3 regions of the Streptomyces sp. NPDC020875 genome follow, and region 1 is predicted to be linked to each of the others. Evidence: riboswitches for the same ligand, from Rfam matches in the RefSeq annotation. Region 1 holds a riboswitch; each other region holds the start of a gene.
The links. Region 1 has a riboswitch for cyclic di-AMP ahead of AB0G74_RS04375 (transglycosylase family protein). Riboswitches for the same ligand answer to the same signal wherever they lie in the genome.
Positions count from the first base shown of each region.

Region 2: linked by a shared signal. The riboswitch ahead of AB0G74_RS21115 (C40 family peptidase) and the one ahead of AB0G74_RS04375 (transglycosylase family protein) in region 1 are both predicted to bind cyclic di-AMP.
Region 3: linked by a shared signal. The riboswitch ahead of AB0G74_RS31045 (M23 family metallopeptidase) and the one ahead of AB0G74_RS04375 (transglycosylase family protein) in region 1 are both predicted to bind cyclic di-AMP.

Region 1 covers NZ_JBFADP010000005.1:42,672-52,332, reverse strand. Annotated here, with positions in the region: gene AB0G74_RS04400 (hypothetical protein) at 1-133, shown strand, start outside; gene AB0G74_RS04395 (Ppx/GppA phosphatase family protein) at 195-1,139, opposite strand; gene AB0G74_RS04390 (DUF501 domain-containing protein) at 1,136-1,684, opposite strand; gene AB0G74_RS04385 (septum formation initiator family protein) at 1,747-2,229, opposite strand; gene eno (phosphopyruvate hydratase) at 2,386-3,666, opposite strand; gene AB0G74_RS04375 (transglycosylase family protein) at 4,113-4,841, opposite strand; cyclic di-AMP (ydaO/yuaA leader) riboswitch at 4,845-5,024, opposite strand; gene AB0G74_RS04370 (transglycosylase family protein) at 5,313-6,308, opposite strand; gene AB0G74_RS04365 (cytochrome P450) at 6,469-7,743, opposite strand; gene AB0G74_RS04360 (nucleoside triphosphate pyrophosphohydrolase) at 8,239-9,219, opposite strand.
Region 2 covers NZ_JBFADP010000036.1:83-9,313, forward strand. Annotated here, with positions in the region: gene AB0G74_RS21105 (ATP-dependent Clp protease proteolytic subunit) at 140-775, shown strand; gene AB0G74_RS21110 (hypothetical protein) at 772-1,092, shown strand; cyclic di-AMP (ydaO/yuaA leader) riboswitch at 1,441-1,602, shown strand; gene AB0G74_RS21115 (C40 family peptidase) at 1,606-2,085, shown strand; gene AB0G74_RS21120 (ATP-binding protein) at 2,195-2,689, opposite strand; gene AB0G74_RS21125 (8-amino-7-oxononanoate synthase) at 2,948-4,138, opposite strand; gene bioB (biotin synthase BioB) at 4,367-5,665, shown strand; gene AB0G74_RS21135 (adenosylmethionine--8-amino-7-oxononanoate transaminase) at 5,658-6,956, shown strand; gene bioD (dethiobiotin synthase) at 6,965-7,717, shown strand; gene AB0G74_RS21145 (class I SAM-dependent methyltransferase) at 8,164-8,895, shown strand; gene AB0G74_RS21150 (hypothetical protein) at 8,957-9,231, shown strand, end outside.
Region 3 covers NZ_JBFADP010000075.1:18,328-27,988, forward strand. Annotated here, with positions in the region: gene AB0G74_RS31025 (sporulation protein) at 1-1,424, shown strand, start outside; gene lhgO (L-2-hydroxyglutarate oxidase) at 1,797-3,020, shown strand; gene trmB (tRNA (guanosine(46)-N7)-methyltransferase TrmB) at 3,116-3,994, shown strand; gene AB0G74_RS31040 (PrsW family intramembrane metalloprotease) at 4,489-5,796, shown strand; gene AB0G74_RS31045 (M23 family metallopeptidase) at 5,969-6,964, opposite strand; cyclic di-AMP (ydaO/yuaA leader) riboswitch at 6,976-7,122, opposite strand; gene AB0G74_RS31050 (PP2C family protein-serine/threonine phosphatase) at 7,585-8,754, opposite strand; tRNA gene AB0G74_RS31055 (tRNA-Met) at 8,935-9,008, opposite strand; gene AB0G74_RS31060 (MerR family transcriptional regulator) at 9,216-9,661, opposite strand, start outside.

The DNA of each region.
Region 1 (9,661 bases):
ACACCTGAAGGCCGCCGCGCACCACCAGATCGAGCAGGCGGCACCCACCCAGGCCCGTGCCGCCCACGTCGCCGGGCCGCTCTATCAGCGCTACCTCACCGACGTCAGATCCGGCACCCCGGCCGCACCCTGACGGAGCACGAATAATGCCCCCGCCGAGACCATCGGCGGGGGCATCGTGGCGTTATCGCAGGTCAGCCCCTCGACCGCTCCGCCTCAATCTCTTCTGCCACTTTGTAGGCGATCCCGTCCAGGATGTCGTGCTCGCTCACCACGACCTCCCGCGCCCCCGCGCGGTTCATGATCGCGAGAAGGACGAGGGCGCCCGCGACGATCACGTCGACCCGGCCGGGGTGCATGACCGGGATCGCGGCGCGTTCGTCGTGGGTGGCCCCGGCCAGGCGGTGGGTGATCGATTCGACCGTGGCGTACGGGATCCGGGCGTGGTGGATCGCCGACCAGTCGTAGCGGTCCAGGCCGAGGGCGATCGCCGCGACCGTGGTCACCGAGCCCGCCAGGCCCACCAGGGTCTCGGCCCGGCGGAGGGGGACGGTCTTCTCGGCGAGGTCGAGGGCCGATTCGATATCGGCACGGACGGCGGCCAGTTCGGGTTCGGCGGGCGGGTCGGTGCGGATGTGGCGCTCGGTGAGCCGGACGCAGCCGATGTCGACGGAGCGGGCGGCCTCCACATGGGCGCGGCCGACGACGAACTCGGTGGAGCCGCCGCCGATGTCGACGACCAGCCGCTCCTCGTGGCCCGGCAGTTCGCGGGTGGCGCCGGTGAAGGAGAACTCGGCCTCCTGGTCGCCGGTGACGACCTCGGGTTCGACTCCGAGGATGCCGAGGACGCCCGCGACGAAGTCGGCCCGGTTCTCGGCGTCGCGGGAGGCGGAGGTGGCGACGAAGCGGACCCGTTCCGCGCCGTGCTCCGCGATCACGGCGGCGTACTCGCGGCAGGCGGCGAAGGTGCGCTCCAGCGCCTCGGGGGCGAGCCTGCCGGTCTTGTCCACGCCCTGGCCGAGCCGGACGATGGTCATCCGCCGGTCCAGTTCCGTCATCGCGCCGGTCGCCGGGTCCAGGTCGGCGACGAGGAGGCGGATGGAGTTCGTACCGCAGTCGACGGCGGCGACCCGGGTCACGCCCCGGCCTCCGCGGGCTCGGCCGGGCCGCCGCACGGCGTCACGCACGGGCCCTTGCGCCACCACTCGGGCAGCATCGCGATCGTCTCGTCGCCGAGCGGGTTGACCCCGGGCCCGGCGGCCAGCGAGTGGCCGACCAGGACGTGCAGGCACTTCACCCGGTCCGGCATGCCACCGGCGCTGGGGAAGTTCTTCAGCTCCTCGATGGCGTCGCGGCGGGCGATGTAGTCCTCGTGCGCGGCCCGGTAGGCGGCGGCCAGCTCGGGGTCGGCCGCCAGCCGCTCCGACATCTCCTTCATCACGCCGTTCGCCTCCAGCGTGCCGATCGCGGAGGCGGCGCGCGGGCAGGTCAGGTAGTAGAGCGTGGGGAAGGGGGTGCCGTCGGGCAGCCGGGGCGCGGTCTCGACCACGTCCGGCAGTCCGCAGGGACAGCGGTGGGCGATCGCGCGCAGCCCGCGCGGCGGCCGTCCGAGCTGCTCCTCGAAGGCCGCGATGTCCGCGTCCGTGGGGGCGGTGTGCTCGGTGGTGGGAGGAGGGGTTTCCATGCCTGCCTTGGGTCCGGATGGTGCGTACGGGTACTGCGCGGGGAGGGGTCGTACGGGGCGTGTCACTCGCGGTCCGCGGTGTCGACGCCCTCCCAGACGTTGGAGTACCAGGGCCGGTCGCCCGAGCCCTGGTCGGTGCGGCGCCGCTCGGCCGCCTCGGGGTCGATCATGGTGTAGCCGGTCTCGCCGGGCTCCACGTAGTGCAGGTGCTCCCGGGCCAGCCGGCGGATGTACATATCGTCCCGCAGCCGGGCCTTCTCGTCGCGCAGCCGTTCGACCTGCTGTTCGGCCTCGGCGCGCCGGTCCCGCTGTTCGGAGATCTCGCCGCGCTGGGAGACGTACTGCCGCATCGGGTAGGCGAGGGCGACCACGAGGGAGCAGACGATCAGGGCGAGGAAGGCGGCCCGGCCGGTGAGCCGGGAGCGGCGGGCCTGCCGCTTGTGCTGGGAGCGGTAGACCCGGGCGGCGGTCTGCTCCCCGAGCAGCCGCAGCCTGGTCGCGGTGGAGAACCGGTCACCGCCGGTCCGGGCGCTCTTCCGGGCCATTCCGTCCGCCTCCCCTGCTCGGTGCCGACACGCGTACGTCCCCGGACACGGTACGGGACCGCGGCCGGGGACGTGGCGCACGACGGGGCTTGCCGGGGTGCCGGTCAGCCCTCGGGAGGCGTCGGCCGTCGACTGTCGGCATCGGCCTCCCGGGTGTCAGCCCTTGAAGCGGGGGAACGCGCTGCGGCCCGCGTAGACGGCCGCGTCGTCCAGGATCTCCTCGATCCGGAGGAGCTGGTTGTACTTGGCGACGCGCTCGGAGCGGGCCGGGGCGCCGGTCTTGATCTGGCCGCAGTTGGTGGCGACGGCCAGGTCGGCGATGGTGACGTCCTCGGTCTCGCCGGAGCGGTGCGACATCATGCACTTGAAGCCGTTGCGCTGGGCCAGCTCGACCGCGTCCAGGGTCTCGGTGAGGGACCCGATCTGGTTGACCTTGACCAGCAGGGCGTTGGCCGAGTTCTCCTCGATGCCGCGGGCCAGCCGCTCGGGGTTGGTGACGAACAGGTCGTCGCCGACGAGCTGCACCTTGGTGCCGAGCTTCGCGGTGATGGTGTTCCAGCCGTCCCAGTCGTCCTCGAACAGCGGGTCCTCGATGGAGACCAGCGGGTACGCCTCGACCAGCTCGGCGTAGTACTCGGTCATCTCGGCGGCGGTCCGGGACTTGCCCTCGAACTCGTAGACGCCGTCCTTGTAGAACTCGGAGGCGGCGACGTCCAGGGCCAGCGCGATGTCGCGGCCGGGGGTGTAACCGGCCTCCTTGATGGCTTCCAGGATGAGGTCGAGCGCCTCGCGGTTGGAGCCGAGGTTCGGCGCGAAGCCGCCCTCGTCGCCGAGGCCGGTGGAGAGGCCGCGGCCCTTCAGCACCTTCTTGAGGGTGTGGTAGACCTCGGTGCCCCAGCGCAGGGCCTCGGAGAAGGACTCGGCGCCGATCGGCGCGATCATGAACTCCTGGATGTCGACATTGGAGTCCGCGTGGGATCCGCCGTTGAGGATGTTCATCATCGGGACGGGCAGCAGGTGCGCGTTCGGGCCGCCGAGGTAGCGGAAGAGCGGCAGGTCCGACGCCTCGGAGGCGGCGTGCGCCACGGCGAGGGAGACACCGAGGATGGCGTTGGCGCCGAGGGAGCCCTTGTTGTCGGTGGCGTCCAGGTCGAACATGGCCTGGTCGATCAGGCGCTGCTCGGTGGCGTCGTAGCCGACCAGCTCGGGGCCGATCTGCTCGATGACGGCCAGAACGGCCTTCTCGACACCCTTGCCCAGGTAGCGGTTGGGGTCCCCGTCGCGGAGCTCAATGGCCTCGAAGGCGCCCGTGGAGGCACCGGAGGGCACGGCAGCACGGCCGGTGCTGCCGTCGTCGAGGCCCACCTCGACCTCGACCGTGGGGTTGCCCCGGGAGTCGAGGATTTCCCGGGCTACGACGACGTCGATGGACGGCACGAGCATCTCCTTCTGGGATGTGACGCGTGGGATGCGGGTTTGTTTCGGCCCTTGCGGTCACGAGCCTAACCGGACGGGGGGCGCCGTCCCGCCGGTGCCCGCCCCCTGGGACGAAAAAGAGTACGAAGAATCGCGGTGACCGGCGAAGGCCGCGCCACTACCCGCCGGTAACGGCTCTCACCTGCGCTCTCGCCCGCTCAGACGGGTGTACGGAGGCATCGGCGGCGGGGCCGTACGGGGCCGTGGGGCGGGTTCGGCGCGGGGGTGATCCGGGGGCGATACGGGGAACCCCGGACCGGCGCGTACGGGGGAGTCGCGCCGGCCCGGGGCGGTGGCCGTCTCCGGGCCGGGGCCGTGATAGGACCCGGCGCGAGGACGGCCGGGGGGACGGACCCGTGGGGGGTGGGCCGCCGCGGGGACGGCGGCGGCCCGGGGCCCGTCGGGGGTCAGCTCAGGTGGAGCAGCTGGCCCGGGAAGATCACGTCGGCGTCGTCGACGATGTCCTCGTTCAGCTCGAAGAGCTTCTGCCAGCCGCCCGTGACCTGCTCGGCCTCGGCGATCTTGCTCAGCGTGTCGCCGGCCTTGACCTCGTAGGTGCCGTCGCCCTTCAGGAAGCCCTTGGCGGGACCCTGGGACTTCTTCGGCGCCTGCTTCTGGGCCGGGGCCTCGGCGCGCTCGGAGCGGGTGGTCGGGGCCTCGGCCCGCTTCTGCTCCTTCGGCGCGGCCTTGGGCGCGGCCTGCTTCTTGGGCTGCTCCTGCTTCGGCTGGGCGGGGGCCTGCTCGGCCGCGCCGCCGCCGTACGGGGCGTTGGAGAGGCCGACACCACAGCTCGGCCAGGCGCCCTTGCCCTGGCCCGCGAGGACCTTCTCGGCGATCTCGATCTGCTGGGCCTTGGAGGCCAGGTGCGCGTTGGACGCGTACTTGGTGCCACCGAAGGCGGCCCACGTCGACGGGGAGAACTGGAGTCCGCCGTAGTAGCCGTTGCCGGTGTTGATGGACCAGTTGCCGCCGGACTCGCACTGGGCGACCTTGTCCCACTCGGCGGCGGTGGCGGCGGAGGCGGAGGTGGCGCCCATCAGCGGGGCGGCGATGGCGGCACCGGTGATCCCGGCGAAGGCGGCGAACTTGGCGGCCTTGGACGGACGGCGGTGCTTGCCCTTGGTGGCGAACAGCATGGCGGATCTCCTCACCGACGCCTACGAGGTGAGCTGTCGGGTTCGAGCGCAGTGAGTTGCCCGGCCGGACGACCCTCGGGTCGTACGGCTTCACCCCTAGCCGGGGTCCGCCGTCCTCGCGGACGGCGGACGGGACCGGCACAAACCTGGGTCCCCCGCTCCTGCCTTCGGCGCTGTCGCGACGACTGTTCCCCCCGACCGACGGCAGGATTCGGCGTGACGGTCAGTGGTGCCCGCTTTGGCGAGCGGTCCAGACCGTAGCCACAGCCGTCCCGGTTCTTCAAAGACGGAACATCATGGGCAAATCACCCATCCCGCCCCTCCGGTAACTTGCGTTTCCGCAGGTGACGCGCGGAATCGGCAATTCCGGAAGGGCCGGGACGACGACCTGGGCAAAGAGACTCATGTCTCACTTACGCGAAACCGGACATTTAATGACGAATCACTACGTCAATTTCGCCGGGGCGCACGCTACTTCGGCTGAAGATCAAGGCTCTGGCCAGGCAGGATGAGGTCGGGATCAGCACCGACCACCTTCTGGTTGGCCTCGTAGAGCGCCGGCCAGCCGCCGGGGACGTCCTTCGCCTCCGCGATGGCCCAGAGATTGTCGCCGGTGCGCACCGTGTAAGTACCGGACGCCGGGGCGGTTTCGCCCGCGGTGTCCTTACTGTCCTTCGCGGTGGTCCCGTTCGCGGGGTCCGTGGCACCGGATCCGCCCGCGCTTCCCGGGTCGCCCTGGTTCCGGGCGTCGGCCCGGCCCGGGGTGTCGCCGCGGGACGTCCGGTCGGGGCCGGACATCCGGGACGGGTCGATGGCGTCCACGGCGGCGTCCGGGGCGGTCGCGTCGGTACGGGCTCCCGCACCGGCGTCCGTACCCGCGTCGGCACCTCCGGCACCGGCCTTCGGGGCGCCGCCGCCCGCCGTGCCCGGCTCCGTCGCGGGCGTACCGCGGTGCTTGCCGGTCCCGGGCGCCTCGGCGGACTTGCCGGGCGTCTCCTTCTTCTGGCCCGCGTCCGCCCCGGGCGTCGCCGCACCGGTGTCCCGGCCGCCCGCGTCACGCGGCTCGGCCGGGGCGGTCTCCTTGGCCGCGTCCGCGGCGCGCTTCGCCGCCGGGCCGCTCGGCACCGGATCGGCGCCCGGGTCGACGCCGGTCGAGGCACCCGCCCCGAGCCCGGCGTTGGACCCGCACGACGGCCACGCCTTGACGCCCTGGGCCGCGAGCACCTTCTCGGCCACGGCTATCTGCTGGGAGCGGCTCGCCAGATCGGGCCGGTCGGCGAACTGCGCACCGCCGAAGGCGTCCCAGGTCTCCTGGGAGAACTGAAGACCGCCGTAGTAGCCGTTGCCCGTATTGGCGCTCCACTGCCCGGCGCTCTCGCACTCCGCGACCCTGTCCCAGACCGCGGAGTCCGCGGCGGACGCCGAGGTCGCGCCGAGGAGCGGGATCGCGATCGCGGACCCCGTCACCCCCGCTGCGACGACCAGGGCCGGGGCCTGTCGAGGACGGCGATGTCGACCATTCCCGGAGAGCATGCGCTGAGCCTTTCCGCTGAGGGCTGGAACGGGGGTGAACGTAGCCGCACTCGAACGTCTGTCACAAGTCGATGCAGCGGAGATCACGCGAACATCACATTCTTGATGGTCCGTCAGTAACAACCGGATCGAACTCCACCGGAAGGGTGCGCAGTCCACGCATGATCAGGCCGCCGCGCCACCGCAAATCGCCATGATCCACCGCCAGTCGCAGGTCGGGAAGGCGCGTCAGAAGCGTCGCGATCGCGGTCCTGCCCTCCAGCCGGGCGAGCGGCGCGCCGAGACAGTAATGGATGCCGTGCCCGTATCCGAGGTGCTGATTGTCACGCCGCGCCAGATCCAGAACATCCGGCCCGTCGAACCGCTCCGGGTCCCGGTCCGCCGCCGCCAGCACCACCAGAACCGGGTCGCCCTCGGCCACCCGTACGCCCCCGATCGTCAGCTCCTCGGTGGCGTACCGCCAGGTCGCCATCTCCACCGGGCCGTCGTACCGCAGCAGCTCCTCGATCCCCGTCTCCAGCAGCGCCGTCTCACCCGCCGCCAGCGACTCCTGGAGCCGGGCCCGCTGCTCCGGATGGCACATCAGGGCGTAAAGGCCGTTGCCCACCAGATTGATGGTCGTCTCGAACCCCGCGAAGAGAAGTACGAAACACATCGCGACGACCTCGTTCTCGGTGAGGTGCTCACCGTGGTCGCTGGCCCGGATCAGCCCCGAGATCAGATCGTCCGCGTCCTCCGCGCCCAGATTCTCCCGCTTGCGGTGGATCAGCTCCGCCAGATAGCCCCGGATCCGCTTCACCGCCCGCGCCACCCCGCCGCGCGGCCCGCCGCCGTGACGGATCATCATCCCCGCCCAGTCCCGCAGATCGTCCTGATCCTCGGCGGGCACCCCCAGCAGATCGCAGATCGCGTAAATAGGGAGCGGAAAGGCGAACTCATGGATCAGATCGGCGCTCCCCCGCTCCGCGAACCCGTCGATCAGCCGGTCGGTCAGCTCCCGCACCCGGGGCTCGAAGGCCGCGACCCGGCGCGGCGTGAACGCCTTCGCCACCAGCCGGCGCAGCCGGGTGTGGTCCGGCGGATCGATATTCAGCAGATGCGTCATCAGACCGGCGCTCCGCTCACCCGGGATCCCGGTCTTCCCCCGGGCGTGGGCGGGCTCGTCGTGATGCGCCGGATTCTTCGACAGCCGCGGATCGGCGAGCGCGAGCCGGGCATCCGCGTACCGGGTCACGAGCCAGGCCTCGACCCCGCTCGGGAGCGTCGTCCGCCGGACGGGCGCGTGCTCCCGGAGCCAGGCGTAGGCGGGGTACGGATCGGTGGCGAACTCCCAGCTGAACAGCTCGGGCGGGTCGGAAGGCGTGCGCATACCGGGACGGTATCCCCCACGGGGTCGCCTCCCGCTCGGGGCTCTGGGGTTTGCCGCGGGAGCGGCGGCCTGATGCTGTCGGGCGACCGCGGCCCGCCTGTGGCTTGTCGCGCAGTTCCGCCCCCTACGCCTTCGGCAATGGGGGGACCCCCAGCGCCTCGGCTCTCCTCAGCACCGCCGAAACTCCCGGGCCGCGCCCGGCAGCCTGATGCAGTTCGCGGCCTGCGGACCGTGACTGGTTTGTCGCGCAGTTCCCCGCGCCCCTAAATGCTCTCCAGCTCCCCGCTCCCGAAAAGGGAGGCACCCGTCTCGCTGCGAGGACGGTGAGAGAGGCAACCCAGGGGCGCGGGGAACTGCGCGACAAGCCACGACGGTGGGGCGGACCGTCGACAACATCAGGACGCCGGGCGCGGCCCGGGTAGTAGGCGGCAACCCGGAGAGTCAAGGCTCTGGGGGCAGAGCTGCGCGGCACCCCCGGGCAAGGCTCCCGGGGCGTCAGGCGCTCGGGGTGGGGGGCTCCGAGGCGCGGATCGTGTCGTAGTAGGCGCGCGCCGCGGACCGGAGGGCCGCCTCCGGGTCGATCCCCTCCGCGTCCGCCGCGACCGCGAGCGCCAGCAGTTCGTACCCCACACCCCGGCCCGTCGGCAGTGCCACGTCGAGCCCGCCGCTGCGGACCCGGGACGCCAGCTTGGCCGCGAGCGCGAGACCCGGCTGTCCGAGCGGTACGCCGTCGGTCACCGAGCCGCGCCGCTTCTCCTCCGCCTTGGTCCGGAGCCAGATCTTCCGGACGTCCTCCGGGGTCTCCGCCCGCTCGTCCCCGAAGACGTGCGGATGCCGGTGGATCAGCTTCTCCACGATGGTCGCGGCGACGTCGTCGACGGAGAACGGCTCCTCGGGGTCCTCCTCGGCGATCCGGGCGTGGAAGACGACCTGGAGGAGTACGTCGCCCAGTTCCTCCCGCAGTTCCTCGCGGTCGCCCCGCTCGATCGCCTCGACCAGTTCGTACGCCTCCTCGATGGCGTACTTGGCGAGGTCCTTGTGCGTCGGCACCGACGACCAGGGGCACTCCTCGCGGATCCGGTCCATGATCTGGACGAGATCGAGCATCCGGGCGCCGGGGAGGTCGTACGAGCCGGGCAGCAGCTCCAGGTCCGGTACGGAGGTCCGGCCGGACCCGGCGAGCCGGGCGAGCCCGTCGGTCAGCGCCCGGTCGCCCTCGCCGCCGACGAGCACGGCGACGGTCACGCCCTTCGCGCCTTCGGCGCCCTCGGCGCAGGCGGCCACGAGGGCGTGCGCGTCGGGCACGGCGATCTCCACCTCGATCCCGGCCTCGCGCAGATACGGCAGCTGAGGGTGCGCGGGGTCCCCGCACCACACCCGGTCGGCACCCCGGAGCACACTCCAGGCCCCCCAGGAGAGCAGCCCGGGGGCGACGCGGTGGCTGGTGGTGACGAGCACGATACGACTGTTGTCCACCACGGGAACGCTACCCGCTGTGGGCTGTCGCCGACGTATCGCCCGACGCGCCTCGGCCCTCGGGTGAGGCCCACAACCCGGGTCCGGCCCGGCGTCCTGATGTTGTCGGCGGCCTGCGGAGCGCCTGTGGCTTGTCTCACAGTTCCCCGAGCCCCTAAATGCTCTCCCTGGCAGCGGCCCTGAAAAGTGGGGACCCGCCTCTCGACGAGGGCGGTCAGCAGGGCAACCAGGGGCGCGGGGAACTGCGCGACCAGCCACGACGGTGGCGCGGACCGCGAACAGCATCAGGCCCCCGGGCGAGACCCGGGTTGTGGACCTCACCCGGAGGGCCAAGGCGCTGGGGGTCCCCCCATTGCCGAAGGCATAGGGGGCGGAACTGCGCGAACAGCCACGGACCGGCCGCGGTCGCCCGACGACATCAGGCCGCTGCTCCCGCGGCGCA
Region 2 (9,231 bases), on a different contig from region 1:
GGCCGCCGCCGCTCGCCGAGGGCGAAATCTCCGCTCCGACCAGGGGATTCGTTCGGGGATTCCCGGTCGACACCTCCTGACGAACTGTACGTCCTGTACATTTTTTACAGACGACAGGCCCCGAGGAACGAGGTACGCCATGACCAGCCGTCCCGCCGCCCGCTATGTCCTTCCCCAGCTCACCGAGCGGACCAGTCGGGGCGTCCGGACCATGGATCCGTACAGCAAGCTGCTGGAGGAGCGGATCATCTTCATCGGCACCCCGGTGGACGACACGGCGGCCAATGACGCGATCGCCCAGTTCCTCCATCTCGAACACGCCGACCCGGACCGGGACATCGCCCTCTACCTCAACTCCCCCGGCGGCTCGCTCAGTGCGGCGCTGGCGGTCTACGACACGATGCAGGTGATCACCTGCGATGTGGAGACGACCTGTATCGGCCAGGTCGCCGCGGCGGCAGCCCTGTTGCTCGCGGCCGGGGCGCCGGGGAAGCGGATGGCGCTGCCGGGGGCGCGGATCGTGCTCCGGCAGCCCGCCCTCGACGAGCCGATGCGGGGGATGCCGTCCGATCTGGAGATCGAGGCGCGGGAGTTGCTGCGCCAACGGGCCGTGGCGACGGAGGTGCTGGCCCGGCACACCGGCCGGACGGAGCGGGGGGTGGCGGCCGATCTGGAGCGCGATCTCTTCCTGGACGCGGCGGGCGCGAAGGAGTACGGCCTGGTGGACCAGGTGATCGGCAGCCGGAAGAGCTCTGGGCCCGGCGGCTCGCGATGACCCCTGCCGTACCCCGTCCCGAGCTTCCGCCGCTGCCCGCGCTCACCCGTGCCGAGGGGGAGTTGCTCGATGCCTATCTCGCCGTCGCCGATCTGGTGGGCCGGATCAATCCGGCCCGTTCGGAACATACGTACGGCGCCCTGCGGGCCGCTCAGGCGCTGGTGGCGCGGGCGATCGAGCTCCGGGACGCCCTGACGCTGATGCATCGCCGGGGCGAGAGCGAGCTGCATACCGCGACTCTCGCGCAGGCTTTGCGCGTACTCGACGGCGAAAGGCGGACATTCCGGGTCACGATCCCGAAGTCGCCGTCGCACTGACGCCCCGTCGGCCGTCCGTCAACCGCCGTTCGAGTGGGATAACTCCTCCCTCGATCGGTGGAGTCGAACCGCGGGTAACGACTACGGTCGAGTTGCGCCGGGCCGACGATCCCGCTAACGGAAAGTCCTATCCCCGGCCTGGTGAGCGACCCTTCGGGTGTCCACGGAGGCGCGCCGCGCCGGCCCGATTCATACGAACGGCGCATTCGTGGCGAAACTCACATATCGCCGTTTTGGCTTCGAAATCCGGCACTTGATGGGTCAAGATCCGTGGGACGACAAGCCCCCGTCACCTCGGCGGGGCGGTCCGGGCGGACGCCGAGTCCTGCCGCTGTCCCGGATGACTGGTCGACAGAAGTGCATTCGGCAGGAGTGGAGGACCCAGGCAGTACGGGACGGCCGGAGCGATCGATCCGGAAGTCCCTAGGGGTGAAGCCGCGCCAGCGGCCGGGCACCTTCGTCCGCCCGAACCCGACAGGTCATCCTTCACAGGCGGCTGACGAAGGGTTGCGCATGAGTGCGCAGATGAACGTCCCGTCCCTGCTCGGCCGGGCGGGCACCGTGTCCGCCCTGACGATCGCGGCGCTCGGTGCCTCGATGGTCGTACCGGGCGGTACGCCGGAGGCGCAGGCCGCCGCCACGGCGCACGCGGGCAAGGCTCTGAAGGTCGCCGCGTCCAAGAAGGGGGCACCGTACAAGTACGGCGCGGCGGGCCCGTCCCGCTTCGACTGCTCGGGGCTGACGGTCTACTCGTACAAGCAGGCAGGGAAGAAGCTCCCGCGGACCGCGCAGCAGCAGTACAACAAGACCCGCAAGATCTCGGTGAAGTCGCGCCAGGCCGGAGACCTGGTCTTCTTCCACGGCAGCGGCGGGGTCTACCACGTCGGGATATATGCCGGGAAGGGGAAGATCTGGCACTCGCCCAAGCGGGGTTCCTGGGTGAAGCTGGACAAGATCTGGACCAAGAGCGTGTCGTACGGGCGCGTCAAGTGACGCTCCGGCGGAGCTGAGCCGCGTAGTGGCCCCGGGGGGGGGATCCTCCTCCGGGGCCGCCGCGCGTCCTGGGTGCCCCGGCGCCGCCCGGGCGGCGGAGCGCCGGTGCCTACGGCTCACCGGGCCCGCGGCCCCGGTCCCGGCCCTGGTTCCGGCTCTGGTTCCGGTCGGCGCCGTCCCGGGCCGTCGGGGCCCACGGCAGGGCGACCCAGACGGTCTTGCCGCCGTCCGGCGTCGGTGTGACCGTCAGCCGGCCGCCGCTGTGCGCGGTGAGGCTGCGGACGATGACCATCCCCCGCCCGTTGTCCTGCCGGACCGCGGCGGGCAGCCGCTGCGGCCGGCGGGGATGGCTGTCCGTCACCCCGATCCTCAGCTCCTCGTCGCGCTCCAGCAGCAGATCGACGGTGAAGGTGGGCGACTGGCCGAAGGTGTGCTGGACGGCGTTGGTCGTCAGTTCGGAGACGATCAGCCGGATGGTGTCGGCCATGTCCCCACCGGGCGGCAGCCCCCACTCGGCGACGACTTCGGTGACATGTCCGCGCGCCACGGACACCGACCCGGGGTCGCTCGGCAGAGTGATCGAACTCTCCAGCAGATCCGCCATGGCGACGCCGTCCCTTCCCAGCCGCGGCCGTGCCTCGGCCGCGCCTCCGACGTCCCGGTCTCCCGGCTCCCGGCGGCCCGGGGCGGGGCCGCTCGGACGGCTTCGGCGGGGCACCGAGCGTCGGACTGCCCTCATCCTGCCGCCGCAGGCACGATCCGCCAAGATCTGTGGACAACTGTCGCCCGAAGCGGTGAACTCTGCCACGCAAGACCGTTTTTAGCCATACCCATACGCAAATGTCCGGCCTCGGTGCGCCGTTCAGCGCTCCGGAGCCGGGCGGACGGGTGTCCGGCCCGGAGGCAGGGCCTCGGGCGGCGCGGTGCCGATCACGGTGGCGACCGCCGCGGCGATCTGCTCGTCCGTGAGATCGGCCCGGGCGGTCAGCCGGAGCCGGGAGACCCCGTCCGGAACCGACGGGGGCCGGAAGCACCCCACCTGGAGCCCCGCCGTCCGGCAGTCGGCGGCCCAGCGGACGGCGGCCTCGGGCGAGGGTGCCCGTACCGACACCACCGCCGCGTCGGGGCGCGCGGCGGTCAGCCCCGCCCCGGTGAGCCGGGCGTACAGTTCGGCGGCGACCGCGCGGACCCGGTCGGCGCGGCCCGGTTCCCGTGCCAGCAGCCGCAGCGACGCCCGGGCCGCGCCCACGGCCGCCGGGGCGAGTCCGGTGTCGAAGATGAACGTCCGCGCGGTGTTGACCAGATGGGCGATGACCCGGGCCGGGCCGAGTACCGCGCCGCCCTGGCTGCCGAGGGACTTGGAGAGGGTCACGGTCGCCACCACGCCCGGGTTTCCGGCGATCCCGGCGGCGTACGGCGTACCGCGCCCGCCGGGCCCGAGGACGCCGAGCCCGTGCGCGTCGTCCACCAGGAGCGCCGCACCGCGTTCGGCGGTGATCGCGGCGAGTTCGGCCAGCGGTGCCGCGTCGCCGTCGACTGAGAAGACCGCGTCCGTGACGACCAGCGCCCGGTACCGGGGGCGGGCGTCGAGGATCTTCCGTACGGCCGCGGGGTCGCCGTGGGCGGCGATCTCGGTCTCGGCCCTGGCGAGCCGGCAGCCGTCGACGATCGAGGCGTGGTTGGCGGCGTCCGAGACGATCAGGGACCCCGGTCCGCCGAGCGCCGTGACGGCGGCCAGATTGGCGGCGTAGCCGGAGGCCAGTACGAGGGCGGCCTCGAAGCCGCAGAACGCGGCGAGTTCGCGTTCCAGGGCGGCGTGCGCGGTGGTGCTTCCGGTGACCAGCCGCGAGCCGGTGGCGCCCGCGCCCCAGCGGTGCGCGGCGGCAGCGGCGGCGGCCACCACCTCGGGGTGCCGGGTGAGGCCCAGATAGTCGTTGCCCGCGAGATCGAGCGTCTCCGGGTCGGCGGTGCGCGGCCGGAGCGCGCGGACCAGCCCGGCGCGCTCCCGGCGCGCGGACTCGTCGTCGAGCCAGCCGAAGGGGTCATCGGGCATCTGTCGCGCTCCCCCGCTCGTTCCCGTGGGTTCCGCCGCCGGGCGGTCGTGGCCGCCGCGCGGGCGCCGCTCCGGCGTCCGCCGTCGACCAGTTCGTTTTGTAGGCAGCTCACAGAGGCTAACCGGGTGCGCCCCGGCTCCACATGTGGTCATACACACACTTCGTCGGCGGTCTGTTGTGAGATTCCGACTTTCCCGGGGGGAGTCCGGTACGCCAGGATCGGCGCCATGGAGCTTCTCGACAGGCTGGTGGAGAAGGGGCTGCGGCGCGAGCCGCCGACCCGGGACGAGGCGCTGGCGGTTCTGGCGACCTCCGACGACGACGTACTCGATGTGGTGGCCGCGGCGGGCCGGGTGCGCCGCCAGTGGTTCGGGCGGCGGGTGAAACTCAACTATCTCGTCAATCTGAAGTCGGGGCTCTGTCCCGAGGACTGCTCGTACTGCTCGCAGCGGCTGGGGTCGACCGCGGGCATCCTCAAGTACACCTGGCTCAAGCCGGAGGAGGCGTCCGAAGCGGCCGCCGCCGGGGTCGCGGGCGGCGCCAAGCGGGTCTGTCTGGTGGCGAGCGGCCGGGGTCCGACCGACCGCGATGTGGAGCGGGTCTCCCGCACCATCGAGACGATCAAGGAACGGAACGAGGACGTCGAGGTCTGCGCCTGTCTCGGGCTGCTCTCCGACGGGCAGGCGGAGCGGCTGCGGGCGGCTGGCGCCGACGCGTACAACCACAATCTGAACACCTCCGAGGCGACCTACGCGGACATCACCACCACCCACACCTACGCGGACCGGGTGGAGACCGTCGGGCGGGCGCGGACGGCCGGGCTCTCGCCCTGCTCCGGGCTGATCGCCGGGATGGGTGAGACGGACGAGGACCTGGTCGATGTGGTCTTCGCCCTGCGGGAGCTGGATCCGGACTCCGTTCCGGTGAACTTCCTGATCCCCTTCGAGGGCACCCCGCTGGCGAAGGAGTGGCATCTGTCGCCGCAGCGCTGTCTGCGGATCCTGGCGATGGTCCGGTTCGTCTGCCCCGATGTGGAGGTACGGCTCGCCGCGGGCCGGGAGATCCATCTGCGCACCCTTCAGCCGCTCGCGCTCCATCTCGCCAACTCCGTCTTCCTCGGCGACTACTTGACGAGTGAGGGGCAGGCGGGCCGGGCCGATCTGGAGATGATCGCCGACGCGGGGTTCGAGGTGGAGGGCGCCGGGACGACGACACTGCCGCCGCACCGGGCCGCCGCCGGGGGCTGCGGCGGGTCCCACGCCCATGCGCCGTCCGGGGCCGACGCCGCCGCTACCGGCGAGGCGGCCGGTGGCTGCGGCGGGGCGGCCGGATGCGGCTCGGTCTGCGGCCCGTCCGCCGAAGCCGACGTGACCGCGGACACCGGAGGCACCGAGCGGGCCGGGGATGCCGGGGGTGCCGGAGACGGTACGGAGGCGGACGCGCCCGGCGCCGGATCACGGCCGCGCCCCGATCTGGTGGCGGTACGCCGCCGGGGCGCGGGCACCGAGGTGGCCCCCAATGCCTGAGCTGCCGGTCCCGGAACTGCTGGCGCTCGACCGGGCCCATGTCTGGCATCCGTACGCCCCGATGCCCGGCCGGACCGACCCGCTCGTCGTCTCCTCCGCGTCCGGCGTACGGCTGCGGCTCGCGGAGCCCGTACACGGCCGCCGTGAGCTGATCGACGGCATGGCGTCCTGGTGGTCGGCGCTGCACGGCTACAACCACCCCGTCCTCAACGAGGCCGCGCGCGGCCAGCTGGACCGGATGAGCCATGTGATGTTCGGCGGGCTCACCCACGAGCCCGCCGTTCGGCTCGCGACCCGGCTGGTGGAGATCACCCCCGAGCCGCTGCGCCATGTCTTTCTCAGCGACTCGGGATCGGTCTCCGTCGAGGTCGCGGTGAAGATGTGCCTCCAGTACTGGCGTTCGGCCGGGCGGCCCGCGAAGCGGCGGCTGCTGACCTGGCGCGGCGGCTATCACGGCGACACCTGGCAGCCGATGTCGGTCTGCGACCCCGGCGGCGGGATGCACCGGCTCTGGTCCGGGGTGCTGCCCGAGCAGTTGTTCGCCGACGCGCCGCCGTCCGGTTTCGACGACTACGACGCGTCGTACGCGGACCATCTGCGGGAGATGGTGGCCGAGCACGCCGACGAGGTGGCCGCGGTCGTCGTGGAGCCGGTGGTGCAGAACGCGGGCGGCATGCGGTTCCACTCCCCGGCCTATCTGCGGGTACTGCGGGAGGCGTGCGACGAGCACGGCGTCCTGCTGGTCTTCGACGAGATAGCGACCGGATTCGGCCGTACGGGCACCCTGTTCGCGGCGGAGCACGCCGGGGTCTGTCCCGATGTGATGTGTCTGGGCAAGGCGCTGACCGGCGGCTACGTCTCGATGGCGGCGACGCTCTGCACGCCGCGGATCGCCGACGGGATCTCCCGGGGCGAGTTCCCGGTCCTGGCGCACGGCCCCACGTTCATGGCCAACCCGCTGGCGGCGTCGATCGCGTACGCCTCGATCGGGCTGCTGCTGGACCAGGACTGGGCGTTCGAGGTCAAGCGGATCGAGGGCGCGCTGCGGGAGGGGCTGGCACCCGCGGCGGAGCTGCCGGGGGTGGCCGACGTCCGGGTACTCGGCGCGATCGGGGTGGTCCAGCTCGACCACCCGGTGGACATGGCGGCGGCCACGGCGGCGGCGGTGCGCGCCGGTGTCTGGCTGCGGCCGTTCAACGATCTGGTCTATGTGATGCCGCCGTTCGTGATGGACGACGAGGACCTCGGCACCCTGTGCGAGGCGGTCGTGGCGGCGGCGACGGCGGGATGAGGGGCGCGATGCGGAACGGTACGGACCCGGCGGTCGTGGTGGTCTCCGGGACGGGCACCGAGATCGGGAAGACCGTGGTCACGGCCGCGATCGCGGCGCTCGCGCGGGCGCGCGGGCGGAGCGTGGCGGTGGTGAAACCGGCCCAGACCGGAGTCGGGCCCGGTGAGCCCGGTGATGTGGCCGAGGTGGCGCGGCTGGCGGGCCCGGTGCGCGGCGTCGAACTGGCGCGCTATCCGGAGCCGCTGGCTCCGGCGACAGCCGCCCGGCGGGCGGGAGCGGTGGCCGTACGGCCCCGGGACGCCGCGGACGCGGTCGCGAAGGCGGCGGTCGAACACGAACTGGTACTCGTGGAGGGCGCGGGCGGGCTGCTCGTCCGGTTCGACCCGGACGGCGGCACCCTGGCAGACGTCGCCGTACTGCTGGCCGCGCCGGTACTGATCGTGGCACCCGCCGGGCTCGGCACCCTCAACGGTGTCGCGCTCACGGCGGAGGCGCTGCGGGCCCGCGGGGTCGAGCCGCTGGGGGTCGTCGTGGGCAGCTGGCCGGACGACCCCGATCTGGCGGCACGGTGCAATCTGACCGATCTCCCCGTGGTCGCGGACGCGCCGCTGCTGGGCGCGGTGCCCGAGGGGGCGGGCACGCTCCCGCCCGAGGTGTTCCGGGACCGCGCGGCCCGGTGGCTGGCCCCGGAACTGGGCGGGGTGTGGGACGCGGCGGCCTTCACCGCGGGCCTCGACGTGGCCTTCACGGCCGCGGAATAGGCCGCAGGGCGGCGGCCCCGGCCGCCCAGGGGCGGGTCCCGCGGCGGTTCCGGTCCGTAGGCCGTGTCGTCGAAATGGCGCCGTCCGCCCGAAGGGCGGGGCCCGCGGCGTCCGGTGCGTACGGTCGCGATGGCGGTGGGGTCCCCCGGCGGAGCCAGGGGGGGCGGTTTCCCTCGTACGGGACGTACTCGGGACATCCCGACAACGCCGGGGGGGCACGCCCTCTGGGCTCCGCCCCGGGAGGACCTCACCGTGCCCGAAGGGCTACGGGGGAGAACGCGCGTGCCGGGCGCCACGGGCCGGGCGCGATTTCGACGACCCGGCCCGGGCGGCGCCGGGCCGTGACCCGGCGCCCCGAACCGGCGCGGGGCGACCCGTGGTGGTGTCCCGTACCGGAACCGGAGGAGAATGGGGGCTGACGCGCCCGCCCGCCGAGGAGGCCCGCGATGACCGTGCGCCGAACGTCCGCGCCGTCCCGGGACGGCGTGCACCACCCCGTCTTCTCCCGGTTCTACGCCCGCCTCAGTACCCGGCTCGACACCCGGGCCGGGATCGTGGACCACCGTCGTGAACTGCTCGCCGGGCTCTCCGGCCGGGTGATCGAGATCGGTGCGGGCAACGGTCTGAACTTCGCGCACTACCCGCGGGCCGTCTCGGAGGTCGTGGCGATCGAGCCGGAGCCGGTCCTGCGGGGGCTGGCGCTGGAGGCGGCGCGGCGGGCCGGTGTACCGGTCGACGTGGTGCCGGGGACGGCGGAGGCGCTGCCGGTGAAGTCGGAGGCGTTCGACGCCGCCGTGGTGTCGCTGGTGCTCTGCTCCGTACGGAGCGTCCCGCGCGCCCTCGCGGAGCTGCACCGGGTCCTGCGGCCCGGCGGTGAGCTGAGGTTCTTCGAGCACGGACCGGCCTCGTCCCGGGGGATGGTCCGGGTGCAGCGGGCCCTGGACGCGACGGTGTGGCCCCGGCTCTTCGGAGGTTGCCACACCTCGCGGGACACCCTGGCGGCGCTGGACGAGGCGGGGTTCGACCTGGGCGCGTACCGCCGGCTGACGGTGCCCGAGGGCGGCGAGCGGCTGCCGACGTCCGCGTGTGTGCTGGGGGTGGCCCGGCGTCCGTTCCCGGCTCCGGGCCCGGAGGGCCGGGGCGCCGCTCCCGGCGGGGAGCCGGGGACGCCCGGCTGACCGTTCCCGTCCGGACGGCGGAACGGGGAACCCCGGTACGGGGCCCGTCCGTTGGGCGGATGTGCTGACCACCGTGCTGTGGACGACCGGCGGACTGGCCGCCGCGGGCTCGGCCGCCCTGCTCGCGGACCGGGTGCTGCTGTGGATGGAGGCTCGCCACTGGATCTACTGGCGGAGAACGAAGACGCTCTCGTCCATCGGCGCCGACTTCCTCCAGGAGTCGGATCCGACGGCCCGGGCCGTCAGTACCTCCATGGAGCGGGAGCGGGTCCGGCGGAACGTCCGGCCGGCCGACGAGCCGCCGTTCCGGGTGGATCTGGACGCGGGGACCGTGGT
Region 3 (9,661 bases), on a different contig from region 1:
CCGCCGCCATCGGCGCCAAACTCGGCCGTCCCGTACCGCTGCACGAGATCGGGCTCGCCGACGCCGATCCGGCGCCCGAGGTCGGCCTGGCCTTCCCCCGCGACGTCCAGCAGGCGGTGAAGTCCGCCACCGATCTGTACCGGCTCGACCTGGCCGGACGGCGGGCCGGCAGTGGGGGGATCTGGCAGTCCCTGGCCGGATCCTTCTCCGTCAGCGCCTACGCCACCCCGGCGTCACGGTGGCTGATAACCCCTGCCGACCCGTCCGTGGAGCGCCCGCCGCCGCCCTGCGCGACGCCCGGGGCCATGGGGTTCCCCGAGGACGAAGAAGCCGGTGGGGGCGGCGGGGCCGAGCGTTCCACGGGCGGTCCGGCGCGCACCACGGCGCACGCGCCCGCGCATTCCGGTCCGGGCGCCGACCCGTCGTCTTCGGCCACCCCGGGAGCCGGATCACCGGGCGCGGGCGGCCCCCGTCAGCATGATTCCGGCCAGCCCGCCGGTGACGATCCCCGGGTGGGCCACAGCGATGTCGCCAAGCTGCGCGAGGCCGCCGAGGACGCCCGCCGCTGGGACTCCAAATACGGTGGCGGCGACTGGCGTTCCTCGATGGTCCCCGAGTGCCTGCGGGTCGACGCCGCGCCTCTGCTGCTGGGCTCGTACTCCGACGAGGTCGGCCGGGCCCTCTTCGGCGCGACCGCCGAACTGACCCGGCTGGCCGGGTGGATGGCCTTCGACACCGGCCAGCAGGAGGCCGCCCAGCGCTACTACATCCAGGCGCTGCGGCTGGCCCGGGCGGCGGCCGACGTACCGCTGGGCGGCTACGTACTGGCATCGATGTCGCTCCAGTCCATCTACCGGGGCTTCGCCGACGAGGGCGTCGATCTCGCCCAGGCCGCGCTGGAGCGGAACCGGGGGCTCGCGACGGCGCGCACCATGAGCTTCTTCCGGCTCGTGGAGGCGCGGGCGCACGCCAAGGCGAACGACGCGGCGGCGGCGGGCGCGGCCCTGAAGGCCGCCGAGAGCTGGCTGGAACGGTCCCGCGACGGCGACCCCGACCCCTCCTGGCTGGGCTTCTATACCTATGACCGGTTCGCGGCGGACGCCGCCGAGGCGTACCGCGACCTCCGGCTCCCCCGGCAGGTGCGGCGGTTCACCGAGAAGGCGCTCTCCCAGCCGACGGACGAGTTCGTCCGGTCGCACGGGCTGCGGCTGGTGGTCGGCGCCTTCGCCGAGCTGGAGTCGGGCAATCTGGACGCGGCCTGCGCGGCGGGCGTCCGGGCGGTGGAGGTCGCGGGCCGGATCTCCTCCGTACGGACCACGGAGTACGTCCGGGACCTGCTGCACAAGCTGGAGCCGTACGGGGACGAGCCCCGGGTGGCGGAGCTACGGGAGAGGGCCCGGCCGCTGCTGATGGCACCGGCGTAGGGCGCACCGGACGCACGCGTCCGCCGGTCCTCCGGCCACCGGTCCTCCGGTCCTGCGGTCCGTGCGAGACCACTCGGTCCGCGCCCGGAGGCACGAGTTCCGGTCGCGGTGGCGACGACGTTGTCAGTGGCGGGGTGCAGTATCGGGGTGGGACGTACGGCGGCCGGGGACAGCCGCCGGAGAGGCGGTGGCCTGAGCCGTGGCGGCGAGGAGCGCGGACAGCACGGGACGAACGGAGAGAGCGGAGAGAACGGGGCGAGAGCGGCGAGCGGGGCGGACGGCGGAAGCGACGGGGCCCGCACGGGCACGACGAGCGGGGCAAGTGAGGCGGCCGGGACGATCGGGCGGAGCGGAGCGGGCGGAGGTGGAGCGATGACGGGCACCGGGCGGCGGACCGTGCACGGCTTCGACTGCGATGTGCTGGTCGTCGGCGGCGGCATCGTCGGCCTCTCGACGGCGTACGCGCTGACCCGCTCGGCCCCCGGGACCCGGGTGGTGGTGCTGGAGCGGGAACCGGCTCCGGCCCGCCATCAGACGGGCCGCAACAGCGGGGTGATCCACAGCGGGATCTACTACCGGCCCGGCTCCCTCAAGGCGCGGTACGCGGTCTCGGGAGCGGCCGAGATGGTCAAGTTCTGCGCCGAACACGATCTGCCCCACCGGGTGACGGGCAAGCTGATCGTGGCCACCCGTCGCGACGAGCTGCCCCGGCTGCACGCCCTGGTCCAGCGCGGCCGGGAGAACGGGATACCGGTCCGGGAGCTGGGCCCCGCGCAGATCACGGAGTACGAACCCGGGGTCCGCGGGGTGGCCGCGATCCGTGTCGGGACGACGGGGGTGTGCGACTTCGGCGCCGTGGCGCGGAAGCTCGCGGACCTGGCGGTCGCGGCCGGGGCCGAGGTGCGCTGCGGCGAGGAGGTCGTCGCGGTGGACCGCCGCCCCTGGGGTGCCGCGGTCCGCACGGCCGCCGGGACGGTGCTGCGGGCCCATGTACTGGTCAACTGTGCCGGGCTGCGGAGCGACACGGTGGCCCGGCTCACCGGCGACGACCCGGGGGCGCGGATCGTCCCCTTCCGCGGGGAGTACTACGAACTCATGGATCCGTCCCTGGTCAGGGGGCTGGTCTATCCCGTACCGGACCCGGCGTTCCCCTTCCTGGGGGTCCATCTGACCCGGGGGATCGACGGCTCCGTCCATGTCGGGCCGAACGCGGTCCCGGCGCTCGCCCGCGAGGGCTACGACTGGGGCGTGATCCGTCCGGCCGAGCTGGCGGCCACCCTGACCTGGCCCGGTAGCCGGCGGCTCGCCCGCCGCCACTGGCGGTACGGGGCGGGGGAGCTGCGCCGCTCGATGTCGAAGGAGGCGTTCACGGCGGAGGTCCGCAGGCTGCTCCCGGCGGTCACCTCCGACGTCCTGCGCCGGACCGACGCGGGCGTCCGTGCCCAGGCGGTCCTCAGGGACGGCACGCTCGTCGACGATTTCCTGATCCGGGAGAGCCGTCAGGCGGTCCATGTGGTGAACGCGCCGTCCCCGGCGGCGACGGCGTCCCTCCCGATCGGCCGCGAGGTGGCCCGCCGGGTCAGGGCGATGCTGTAGCCGCACCGCTCGCGCTCCGCCGGGGCGCGGCGGGCGGGCCGGGCCGTGGGCAGGCGGGCCGGGGGGTGGGCGGGGCGCCGTAGAATTGGCTCATTGTGTCGACATCGCGCCCCCACACCCCCGAGACCCCCGAAGGCCCCGAGCGGCTCACACCCGCCGAGCCCTCGGACGCCGAGCACACCCCTTCGTCCGCGGAGGCCGCGCCGACCGCGACGGACGGTTCCGCCGGGGCCGGGGCGCGGCGGCGCCGTGACGAGCCGAGGTTCCCGGGCGGCCCCGCCGCCGATCCCGCCGGATCGCACCACGAGCGCCGGATCCGGAGCTTCCAGCCCCGGCGGAGCCGGGTGACCACCGGGCAGGGCGACGCGCTGCGCCGGCTCTGGCCGGTCTGGGGCCTCGACATCGACGGCCGGGAGGTACTCGATCTCGGCGCGATGTTCGACGGGCTGCCCGTCGTCCTGGAGATCGGCTTCGGGATGGGCGAGGCGACCGCGCGGATGGCCGCCGCCGACCCCGGGACCGGCATCCTGGCCGTGGACGTCCACACCCCCGGGCAGGGCAATCTCCTCGGTCTCGCCGAGCGGAACGGGCTGACCAACGTCCGGGTGGCCAACGGTGACGCGATCATCCTGCTGCGGGAGCAGCTGGCGCCCGCCGCGCTCGACGGGATGCGGGTGTACTTCCCCGACCCGTGGCCGAAGAAGCGGCACCACAAGCGGCGGCTGATCCAGCCCGAGTTCCTGACGCTGGCCGCGCGGGTCCTGAAGCCCGGGGCCGTACTGCACTGCGCGACGGACTGGGAGCCGTACGCGGAACAGATGCTGGAGGTGCTCTCCGCGCACCCCGATTTCGAGAACACCGCCGAGGACGGCGGCTTCGCGCCGAGGCCCGGCTTCCGGCCCCGTACCCGGTTCGAGGGACAGGGGCTGGACAAGGGCCACGTCGTCCGGGACCTCCTCTTCCGCCGGGTCTGACCGCACGCCCCGGCGGTACGGACCCGAGCGCCCCGGACCCGGATCGTCCCCTGCGGCAGCGGCACCCGGCATGGACCGGGACCGGTCCGGGCGGAGGAGTACGAGCGGAGGTGTCCGGCGCCGAGGCCCTTCAAAAGGCCGCGACCGGGGCGATTCGCGGTGGCATATCGCGTGAACCGGCCAGGGATCACACCGCCCCGTCGCCGGTTGTCACCGGGGATCGTTAATGTCGACGGGTGTCCGAGCCGTCCGCATCCCGTCCCGTACCGCGTCCCTCGCCCCTTGAGGCCGGGGCGCACCCACCCGATCCGGAACGCACCGGGGTGCGCGGGCCCCGGCCCGTACCACCGGACGGCGCGCCCATCCCGCCCCGGTCCCACCCCCACCACCGGCCGAATCCCGCCACCGACACCACCGGTATCACCGACACCACCGGGCCCGTCGGCACATCCAGCACCACCAGCGATACCAGCACCACCGGCGCCACCGGTCCGATGGGCCCCGGCGGACCCGCCGTGCCCGCGTACGACGCCCGGCCGGTCTTCGACGCCATGCCGGAGCGCTCCCGCTGGCGCTACAAGCCGCGGGTCGCCCGGATCTGGCGCAGCAAGGCGATCCGGGCCGGGATCCTGATCCTGCTGCTGGCCCTGTGCGCGCTGGTGATCCTGGCGATAGTCCGGGAGCAGACCGGTTCCCAGGGCTTCCTGGTCGGCCTCGGTCTCGCCACCCTGCCCGTACCGCTCCTGCTGACGGCCTTCCGCTGGCTGGGCCGGGTCGAGCCCCGGCCCTGGCGGAACCTCGCCTTCGCCTTCGCCTGGGGCGCGTTCGGCGCGGCACTGGTCTCGATCCTGGCCAACACCTTCGCGATCCAGTGGATCGCCACCGCCACCGCGGATCCGACGAGCGCCGACAATCTGGGCGCGACCCTGGTCGCCCCGGTGGTCGAGGAGACCGCCAAGGCCGCCGCGCTCTTCCTGCTCTTCTTCTTCCGGCGGCGGCACTTCACCGGTCTGGTCGACGGTGTGGTGTTCGCCGGTTTCACCGCGACCGGTTTCGCCTTCACCGAGAACATCCTCTATCTCGGCACAGCCTTCGACGAGGAGCAGTCGGCGGGCGGCTCGGGTATCGCGTCGGCGGCGGCGACGTTCTTCGTACGGGTCGTCATGTCGCCGTTCGCGCATCCCCTCTTCACCGTGCTCGCCGGTCTCGGGCTGGGCTTCGCGGCGATGGCCGCGCGACGGCAGCGGCTGCGCCGGTTCGCCCTGCCCGTGCTGGGGCTGCTGCTGTCGATGGCGATGCACGCGCTCTGGAACGGTTCGGCGTCCTACCTCGGCCCGTTCGGCTTCTACCTGGTCTACGGGATGTTCATGGTCCCGGCCTTCGCGCTGCTGACCTGGCTGACGATCTGGTCCCGGCAGCGGGAGCTGCGGACGATCTCGGTCGCGCTGCCGCCGTATGCCGCGGCGGGCTGGCTGGCGCCCGCCGAACCCGCCGCGCTGTCCTCGATGCGGGCCAGGTCCGAGGCCCGGTCCTTCGCCCGCCGGGCCGGGGGGCCGACCGCCGCGCACGCGGTGTCGGAGTACGTACGGTTCGCGACGTCACTGGCCTTTCTGCGCGACCGGGCGTCGCGCGGGGCCGCCGACCCCGACTTCGTGGCGCGGGAGCAGGAGTTGCTGCACCACATGTGGAACCGGAAGGCGGTGGCCGGACCGGCGCTCACCTACGGCGCCCGGGCGGCGGGCGCGGTGCGGGTGCCGCCGCCGTACCGCGACTACGAGGGGTACAACCCGTATCGCGTCTGACTAGTACGACTCATGTGACTCGTACGGCGTCCCGCAGCAGCCCAATGCGAGCCGTACGGCAGCCGGCCCGAAACCGGCCCCGGACATGCGGAACCGGCAGCTCCGACGTCGGGGGGTGATGCGTCGGAACTGCCGGTGGTCCACGAGAAGTCGCGAGGCCGCGGGGGTGTGCCTAGACGGGCACGCCCTTGCTGCGCAGCCAGGCCAGGGGGTCGATCACCGAGCCGCCGGGCGTCCTGACCTCCATGTGGAGGTGGTCGCCGGTGACATTGCCGGTGGCGCCGACCCGGCCGATCATGTCGCCCGCGGCGACCTTCTGGCCGACGCTGACGGTGATCGACGACTGGTGGGCGTACATCACCTCGGTGCCGTCGTTCAGCTCCAGGATGGTCTGCAGGCCGTACGCGCCCGCCATGCCGGCGGACTTGATGGTGCCCGCGCCGACGGCCTTGGTCGGGGTGCCCGCCGAGGCGGCGAAGTCGACACCGGTGTGCTGGCCGGAGGACCACATCGAGCCGGACTGGCCGTAGGTCGAGGTGATCCGGTAGTTGGAGGTGGGAGCGGAGTAGCTCTTCGCCAGCTTGGCGAGCCGCTCGGCCTCCGCCTTCTTCTTGGCTTCCTCGGCGGCCTTCTTCTTCGCCTCGTCCGCCTTCTTCTTGGCGTCGGTGGCGGCCTGCTTCGCGTCCTCGGCGGCCTGTTCGGCGGCGGCCTTCTCGGCGGCGGCGCGGCGCTCCGCGTCGGCGGTGGCCTGCTGCTGCTCGGCCTGCTGGAGGATCCGGGAGCGCAGGGCGTCACCGGCGGCCGCGTCGGCCTCCTCTGCCTGGGCACCGGGGGCTCCCATGGTGGCGAGGCCGACCGGGGCGGGGCCCTCGTCGTCGCCGCCGAGCCCGTCGGGCAGGGAGATGGTGATCGGGGCCTTGTCCTGCGCGGTGGCGATGCCGCCCGCGCCGACGGCGGCGATGACACCGACACCGAGGACGGTGGAGCTGCGGGCGAAGGCCCGGCGCTGCTGCCGCAGTACGCGGTGCTTGCCGCGGCTGGCGCCGATCGTCTCGGCGCTGGGGTTCCACTCGTCGGTGGAACGCTCGGGACCGCCGTCCTCACGGAAGCCGGAGTGGGAATACCCGGGCCCGGCGGGGGCTTGCGGGGCAGGGGTGTTGGACGCCACTGAGGCGTACTCCTTTCCTTCCTTCTCGCCTACCGGGTTAGCTGACGGGTTCGGAGCAGGAAGGTCTCCTACGCGTGACTCCGCAGGCTGCGGAGGCACCCGATTCACCCCAAGAAGTGGTTCCCCGGTTCCCTTACGGGATTCGGCGCGTGAGCACGGAGCCGCCCTGACGGCGGCTGGGACGACCGCGCTGCGTTATCGAACGTTAATAGACACCGGGAATGTTTTCCAAGCTGTTCCTGATGATCGTTAAACCCACCCGGTGGATCAACCGGGACAGAAGCTCGCCAAATCGGGCGAGCCGACTCGCGAAACGGGCACCTGACGCCCCGTCGGCACGCCCACGGCCGCTGATGGACCGTCAATCGATATATGCAGAGCGACGACTCAATTACTCTCGGTAGAAAAACGGGCCGTGCAATGGCACATAGGCACCGAGGCCCGGCGAAGGGTTGGTCAAGTCTTTATCCAAGAGCCCGGAGCGCCGTCTGTTCCGGCGCCGGACGGACCGTTCGCCGGGCTTCGGCCACCGGGCCGGAAGCCGCCGTACGGGATCCGGCCACCGCCCTCCGCACGCCGTTCGCCGCCCTCCGCGATCCGGCTACCGGGCTCACCGTTGGTCAGCCGCCGCGCCCCGGAGGCCGGTCGTCGTCCGCGGGGTCGGGAGCCGCGCCGGCGGCGGCCGGGGTCCCGGTGACCGCGAGCAGCGCCATGTCGTCCGTGGATCCGCCGCCCGTGTGCCGCCGTACGTCGTCGACGAGCGCGTCCAGCAGCTCGCCCGGCCCCGGGAACACCCGGCCCCCGAGCCGCTCCCCAGGGTCGTAGAAGGCCCCCGCCGGGTTCCGCGCCTCGGAGAGTCCGTCGGTGTAGAGCAGCAGGGTCGAGCCGTCCGGCATCGGATGCGTCTCGGTCCGCCCCGGCCACTCCCCCAGCTCCCGCATGCCCAGTGGCAGGGCCGCGTCGTCCGGCGGCAGGAACCGGGCCCGGCCGTCGCCCCGCAGCAGCAGCGGATCGGGGTGCCCCCGGTTGAGCAGCCGTACGATCCCGGCCCCGTAGGGGATCTCCGCGATCACGGCGGTCGCGAAGCCCTCGAAGTGGGCCGTGTTCTCCTCGGTGTCGCCGCCCCTGCGCAGCCCCTCCCGGACCAGGGCCTGTTCCAGCCGGTCGGCGACCTCCTCCAGCGTCGGCTCCCGTTCGGCCGCCTCGCGGAAGGCGCCGATCAGCACGGCCACGGCCTCCACCGCGCCCAGGCCCTTGCCCCGGACGTCGCCCACCACCAGCCGCACCCCGTGCCGGGTCTCCTGGACGGCGAAGAGGTCGCCGCCGATGAAGGCGTCGGCGAGGGCTGCCTCGTACCGGGCGGCGACCCGCAGCCCGCCGATCTCCTCGGCGGGGGTGGGCAGCACGGCGCGCTGCGCGGTCTCGGCGATCACCCGGGCGGAGGCGAGCTGCTCCTGGCTCCGGGTGATGACCCGGTTGATGAAGAGGGCCAGCGCCGAGACGGTGATCACGGTGGTCAGCTCGGTATACGCCTGGGTCTCGTCGAGCAGGCTGTTGTAGAAGTCGAGGATCAGCTCGGTCAGTACGGCGAAGATCCCGGTCGCCAGGGTGACGGAGAAGGAGAAGAAGGGCGCGGCGAGCAGCGGGGCGGCCGTGAACATCGGGGCCGCGGTGAACTTCGACGGGGTCGCGAGGTCGAAGACCACACCCGCGATGATCATCAGCGACGGCAGCATCCGGGCGAGTCGCCGGGCGCCACCGGACAGGTTCGGTTGTTCTTCCTCCGCCACGGATGTTCTCCTCCCCCCTCAGCGTCCCGGCGGGACGGGCGGAGGGCGACCCGCGGAGGGCCGGACGGGGGACGGCGCGCGGAACGGCGTACGGGACGGCGTACGGAACCCCGGGGCGGTGCGGCCGGGTACGACAACGGCCCGGTGTTCCTGTTACGGAACACCGGGCCGTGTCTTCAGTAGCGGGGACAGGATTTGAACCTGCGACCTCTGGGTTATGAGCCCAGCGAGCTACCGAGCTGCTCCACCCCGCGTCGGTGAACCCAACTCTACGCCATCCGGAGCACCGCCGACGACCATTTCCGCCCCCGCGGCCCCATCGGTTTCAAAAATCCCGCCGATCCCGCCCCGGACCGGCGGGATCGGCGCTCCGGCGCCGTGGATCCCGCCGGTCCCCCAAGCCTCCCCGGGCCCCGGGGCCTGGGCCCCGGGCCCCAGGCCCCCCGGTCCCCGCGCCCGCCTCAGTCGGTGAGATTCCGGTCCGCGTAGATCCGCATCGCGTCCCGGACGAAGACGGCCGTCCCCTCCCCGTACTTGTCGTAGTTCTTCCCGAACCTCGGGTCCGTCGCGAACATCTCGCCGAGCCCGGCGAAGTGGCTCCTCGACGGGGGCCGGACCGCCGACTGCCAGGCGTACATCCGCCCGGTGATCTCCTGCGCCCGCTCGTCGCCGGGCTCCGCGCCCTCCCGCCGGGCCCGCCCGTAGTGCCGGGCGATCGTCTCGTGCTCCAGCAGCCGGGCCCGCCGCTCGTCCTCGCCGAGCGCCGACCACCACCGCCGGCCGTCGCGCCAGGCGTCGGCGCCCCAGCGTTCGGTGACCTCCTTCTCGTACCGCTTGTCGTCGAAGCCGTCGAGCACGTCCTCGGCCATCACTTCTTCCCCTCGTTCGGTCTTCAGCAGAGTCGTCC